DNA from 2 places in the Pantoea rwandensis genome. Region 1 is predicted to be linked to the other one. Evidence: predicted binding sites of a transcription regulator. Region 1 holds the regulator's gene; the other holds the start of a gene.
What was found. The regulator CRP, encoded in region 1, controls carbon source genes, mostly activating them, when cyclic AMP is high. The targets are predictions, from matches to a motif close to ATGTGANNNNNNTCACAT.
Positions count from the first base shown of each region.

Region 1 (3,231 bases):
GGCGGACTTGAGCGATAGGTAGCTGCGCAGCGCCGGGAACAGCGGCAGGCGACGCTGGCGATCCGCCATCAAGTCTCGAGTGTATAACGGCTTTTGCGTGCGCAACACGCGGGCGATGCGGCTGAAGTGGTAGTAGCAGAAGTTGCCCACCGGGTTATCAGGATGCTGGCGCGCGATTTTTTCCAGCGCACCCAGTTGCTTCTCCATGTGGAAGCGATCGGGCAACTGATGATAGAGAATGGCATCGGCCAACAGGCGCAGGCGCGCAGAGATGGTTTTGGCATTCCAGCGGATCACTGCTTCAGCGTGACTCTGCTCGACCAGCTTTTGCACTTCTTCCGGCTGGTGCAGGCTCACCGAGATGTGCTCCTGCAAATCAAGCGCCACCTGGAAAGCCCGCGTCAGGCGCTTGTGGCTGTTATCGCGGCTGGCAGAGAGCATGTGCATCTGCTGATAGCAGGTGGTGATCAGGTCAACGGCTTTTTGCTGACGCGCCAGCAACGGCGGCAGCGCTTTCTCGGGATCGGTAAGCTGCGTCAATAGGGTGTATTTGGCATCGCAATAATCCGCCAGTTCCCGATACAGCAGGCTGAGGGTTTCGCGCATTGGCTGCTCTTTCCACAGCCAGAACCAGAACCAGTTAAACAGGCCGTACCACAGCGTGCCACCAATATACAGCAGAGGCGGCACCCACATGGGCATGCGGCCCACCAGGCTGAGGCTGAAGATGGCAGCAATGAGCGTAGCGGGCAGTAAGCGGCCGTGCAGCGGGCTGATTTCGCCGGTCACGCCAATCAACAGCGGCAGCACAAACAGGATCAGCGGTAACGGAATGGCGTCACTGGTAAGAAATTGGATCAGGAAACTGGCGGTAGCAAACAGTGAGCCGCCCACAATCAGGCGTTTAAAGAAGCGCTTATGTGGTGTATCGAGACCCGCCATGTTGCAGCAGGCAGGAACTAATGAGAACAGCAGGCCTTTTTGCAGATCGCCAAACAGCCAGCCTAGTGCCACAGGCAGGCACAGCACCAGCGTTTGCCGCAGTGCGTAGTTGACCTCAGGATGATAGATGATTCGGCGCCACATCAGCTCATCGCAAACAAAAACGGCGCGATGTTGCCATCACGCCGTGGGTGATAAGAAATTAGCGGGTGCCGTAGACGACGATGGTTTTACCGTGTGCGGAGATCAGGTTCTGATCTTCCAGCATTTTCAGGATACGACCCACGGTTTCGCGTGAGCAACCCACGATCTGACCAATCTCCTGACGGGTTATTTTGATTTGCATCCCGTCGGGGTGCGTCATCGCATCGGGTTGTTTCGCCAGATTAAGCAGTGTTTGCGCGATACGGCCCGTCACATCGAGGAAGGCAAGGTTGCCCACTTTCTCGGAGGTGACTTGCAGACGACGCGCCATCTGCGACGAAAGTCGCATTAAAATATCCGGGTTTACCTGAATCAGCTGACGGAATTTTTTGTAAGAAATTTCAGCCACTTCGCAGGCAGTCTTAGCACGTACCCAGGCACTACGTTCCTGGCCTTCTTCAAACAGGCCGAGTTCGCCGATGAAGTCTCCCTGATTGAGGTAGGAGAGGATCATCTCTTTGCCTTCTTCATCTTTGATCAGAACCGCAACGGAACCTTTCACGATGTAGTACAGCGTTTCCGCTTTCTCACCCTGATGGATGAGCGTGCTTTTGGACGGATATTTGTGAATATGGCAATGGGACAGGAACCATTCGAGTGTAGGGTCTGTTTGCGGTTTGCCGAGAACCATTCGCTATTATCCTCTGTTGTAATCGTGCCCAAAATACAGGGGGCAGTTTTCCCTGTCAGGCGGTGTAATCGTAGAGCGCTTCCAGTAAAGGAAAATTATTTCCGGGTGATTCTTAAGCTACGCTTTTGATTCTTCCCGCCTTCGTCTGTGATGACGAAAATATTTTCAGCACTGTTTGTAGCACAGCTTTTGCAAGCTGTCTTCTGTTGTCTCGCTTCAGCAACAGGCGGAAGAGTCTGGATTGCTGTTTATCAAGTGAAAGCGTACTCTGGCGGCAAAACCGCCACTTCAGGAGAAAGAATAATGCAGGCACGAGTGAAATGGGTGGAAGGGCTGACCTTTCTCGGAGAATCCTCATCTGGCCATCAGGTATTAATGGACGGTAACTCGGGTGACAAAGCGCCAAGCCCGATGGAGATGGTTTTGATGGCAGCAGGCGGCTGTAGCGCGATTGACGTGGTATCGATCCTGCAGAAAGGCCGAAATGATGTGGCTGACTGCGAGGTGAAACTCACCTCCGAGCGCCGTGAAGAAGCGCCACGTATTTTTACGCACATCAACCTGCATTTTATCGTTAGCGGCACCGCGCTAAGCGATAAAGCAGTGGCGCGGGCTGTCGATCTGTCGGCGGAGAAGTATTGCTCGGTGGCGATCATGCTCGGCAATAGTGTGAAAATGACGCACAGTTACGAAGTGATTGAGCGATAACATAAGCGGGCGGCCAAACGGCCGCCGCTACAGAATTTCTGGATTATTCAATCCGTTTACCTTCAATCAGCCGCTGCACCAGTGGCGTCATGATTAACTCCATTGCCAGCCCCATTTTGCCGCCCGGCACCACTAGCGTGTTCATATGTGAAATGAACGAGCCCTGGATCATCGCCAGCAGGTAAGGGTAAGCAATGCCTTCCAGCCCACGGAAGTGAATTACCACAAAACTTTCATCGAGTGACGGAATTTCACGTGCGGCAAAGGGGTTTGACGTATCCACCGTTGGCACACGCTGGAAGTTGATGTGGGTGCGCGAGAACTGCGGCGTGATGAAGTTGATATAATCCTCCATCGAACGCACCACTGAATCCATCACCGCTTCACGGGAATGGCCGCGCTCACTGGTGTCGCGCACCAGCTTTTGAATCCACTCCAGATTGACAATCGGCACCACGCCGACCAGCAAATCGACATGCTCGGCGACGTTGTGCTGCTGTGTTACCACGCCACCGTGTAATCCTTCATAGAACAGCACGTCAGTGTTTTCCGGCAGCGGCTGCCAGGGCGTAAAGGTGCCCGGCACCTGATTCCACGGCACCGCTTCGTCGTAGGTGTGCAGATATTTGCGCGACTCACCCAACCCGGTTTTTCCGTAATGCTTAAACGTCTGTTCCAGCAGCCCGAAGTCATTGGCTTCCGGGCCGAAGTAACTGATATGGCGGCCCAGATCGCGTGCCTTACGG
Region 1 covers NZ_CP009454.1:873,976-877,206, forward strand. Annotated here, with positions in the region: gene LH22_RS03880 (YccS/YhfK family putative transporter) at 1-1,086, opposite strand, end outside; gene crp (cAMP-activated global transcriptional regulator CRP) at 1,145-1,777, opposite strand; gene LH22_RS03890 (OsmC family protein) at 2,081-2,485, shown strand; gene LH22_RS03895 (phosphoribulokinase) at 2,529-3,231, opposite strand, start outside.

Region 2 (3,231 bases), 970 kb from region 1:
TCCAGCGCCAGCGGCGAGGCGTAAGCAGGACCCAGCAACATGTCCTGCCAGACATCAATCGCGGTAAACGCGTAGCTGCGCAGATAGCCGATCGGGGTAATCCCCAGCTCACGTGCGCGGCCTTCACGCATCAAAATCACTGCGGCGGCGCCATCCGTTAGCGGTGTGCTGTTGGCTGCCGTGACAGAACCGTGGTGGCGATCAAAAGCTGGTCGCAGCCTGGCGTAATCGCTGGCGCTGGCGTTAAAGCGAATGTTGTTATCCTGCTCGATCGGTGCTTTCCATGGCGGTACAAAGGCAGTCATCACTTCCTGCGCCAGCACGCCTGATTGCCAGGCACGCGCTGCATGCTGATGTGAGCGCAACGCCAGGGTGTCTTGCTGCTCACGCGTGATGCCATGGGTTTTCGCCATCTGCTCGGCGGTATCCCCCATACGTAAACCTGTGGAATACTCCGCCACCGCAGGAGGCACCGGTAGCAAATCACGGGGGCGCAGGCGGCGTAGAATTTGCAGCTTTTTGCTAAAGGTTCGCGCTTTGTTGAGATCGACCAGCGCGCGCGCCAGCGTTTTACTGACGCCAATAGGCAGTACCGATGAGGAGTCTGCACCACCGGCAATACCTGCATCAATGGTGCCCGCCATCAGGCTTTCCGCCACATTCGCCACCGCCTGAAAACTGGTGGCACAGGCACGACTGACACTGTAAGCATCGGTGTGAACGCTCAATCCGCTGCTCAGCACGATTTCGCGCGCAATATTAGGCGCTTCCGGCATCTGCACCACCTGGCCGAATACCAGCTGGTCAATAACGTCTACCGGTAACTCGCTGCGTGCCATCAGTTCTGACACCACCATGCGCCCCAACTCCAGCGCGGAAATGCCATGAAAATCACTCGCCTGACGGGCGAAAGGCGTGCGTAATCCATGGGTTATGGCGATACGTTCGCCCTGACGCGTCAGCAGCGGCTGCGCTTTGCTCATTGCACTCACCTGTAATTTACGACCGTAGCATCATTGCCAAACAGGTCTGACCTGATCATCAGTGTTAACCAGGTGTTGCTAAGTCGCCAATAACAGAAGAAAAAAAGTGCGAGGGAAGACACGAAAAAGAGAAAACGCTGCCGGAAGGGCTTCCGGCAGCGACAGGATTAGCGTAAGCCGAGTTGAAAAATGAGGGTCTCAGCCTGGCAGGCAAAAGTGAAATCAACATTCAGGCGTATGCCTGGCGCTTCTTCAACGAACTCGGCTTGAATCACGCAAGGCTCGGATTCAACCTGACGCGCTTTGTCCGTCAGGTGCTTCAGCATCGCTTCAGCCGCATGACGATCGGCAAAAGCGCCAGACCAGCTCGCCGTGCAATCGGTATTGTCCATTACGGTGCCAACATCTACGCAGCAGCAAGCCGCCGTTTCCGTGGCACTGCATTTTTTAATGGCATCAGTCATTGTTTTCTCCTGACGATAAATAGACACAATCGGATCATTTTCTGACACAAAGTGTACGCCCCGCGCGGCCTGGCTTCTATCTCTCAGCGGCTAAGTGACGAATATCACACTAAAAATTGATCCAGAACAAATTTGACCGCTATGCTAGATGGGCATCGACAAGATTTTGTTAAGCAGATCTGATTTTATCGATCAAATCGGAAATATTTAAAAAACATTATTGCAACAAATACACAGGTCAGACCTATACTCGTCGCACTGGTCTGATATGTGCCTTTGTCATCAGTCCCTACAATCCGCCGTCCTTTGTTACGCGACGTAACAACGTTTAATAATAAATCTAGATGAGGTTGTGGTCATGAACCATAAGAACCTGTTTGCAAAGTCAGCTGTGGCAGCTGCAGTGGCACTTATTTCTTCCCAAGTTTACGCCGCAGGCTTTCAACTTAATGAATTCTCAGCAATTGGTTTAGGTCGTGCTTATTCGGGTGAAGGTGCGATGGGCGATACCGCCGCATCTGCCAGTCGTAACCCGGCGACCATGGCATTGATGGATCGCCCTTCTTTCTCCATCGGTACTGTTTATATTGATCCGGAAGTTGATATCAGCGGCCAGAGCCCAACCGGCAACAGCCTGAATGCGAAAAACATCGCACCGAATCAGTGGATCCCTAACCTCCATTATGTTCATCCGATTAACGATCAGTGGTGGGTAGGCGCATCCGTCACCTCTAACTATGGTCTGGCGACAGAGTTCAATGACGGTTACACCGCTGGCGGCTACGGTGGTAAAACCGACCTGATGACAGGTAACTTTAACCTTAGCACGGCTTATCGTTTGAATGAGCACTTCAGCTTTGGTGTTGGCTTTGATGCGGTTTACGCTAAAGCAAAAATCGAACGTTATGCGGGTGAAGCAGGCGCTCGCGTCGGCATGCCAGCTGATACTCAGGTTGCCCACCTGAAAGGTGATGAATGGGGCTACGGCTGGAACGCCGGTATCCTGTATGAAGTGGATAAAAACAACCGCTTCGGCTTCACCTATCGTTCAGAAGTAAAAATCGACTTTGACGGCGATTATAAGAGCAGCATTCCAACCGCTTATAACGGTACACCGCAGGCGATTGCCTTAGGCCTGCCATACGGCACCAGCGGCCAGACCATTCCGGGTTCACTCACGCTGAACCTGCCAGAAATGTGGGAAGTGTCGGGCTGGCACAAAGTCGCTCCGCAGTGGGCCGTGCACTACAGCCTGACCTACACCAGCTGGAGCCAGTTCCAGGAACTGAAGGCCACGGGCAGCAACGGCCAGACGCTGTTCTATAAGGATGAAGGCTTTAAAGATGCCTATCGCATCGCGTTGGGTACCACTTACTTCTACGACGATAACTGGACCTTCCGTACCGGTATCGCGTTTGATGACAGCCCGGTTCCCGCTGACAAACGCTCGATCTCAATTCCGGATCAGGACCGTCTGTGGTTGAGCGCCGGTGCTTCTTACGCTTTCAACGAAAATGCGTCAGTTGACCTTGGTATCTCTTACATGCACGGCCAGAAAGTCACCGTGAAAGAAGGCCCTTATACCTTTAACTCCGAGGGTAAAGCCTGGCTGTACGGCGCGAACTTTAACTACAAGTTCTGATAGTTAGCTCGAAAAAAATGGCGACCAATGCGGTCGCCATTTTTGTTACTGTGAATCGATGTCCTTCAAGTCATCCTGAATCGCACTGGCGTTCGGATTCTCTTCCGGTTTTAACTTTCCGCCGTTGGCGAGGAAATCATTA
Region 2 covers NZ_CP009454.1:1,847,248-1,850,478, reverse strand. Annotated here, with positions in the region: gene fadI (acetyl-CoA C-acyltransferase FadI) at 1-983, opposite strand, end outside; gene LH22_RS08485 (YfcZ/YiiS family protein) at 1,151-1,447, opposite strand; gene fadL (long-chain fatty acid transporter FadL) at 1,806-3,089, shown strand; gene mlaA (phospholipid-binding lipoprotein MlaA) at 3,135-3,231, opposite strand, start outside.
Region 2: a site for CRP is predicted at 1,540-1,557, ahead of LH22_RS08485 (YfcZ/YiiS family protein). Genes of this name have one in related genera too.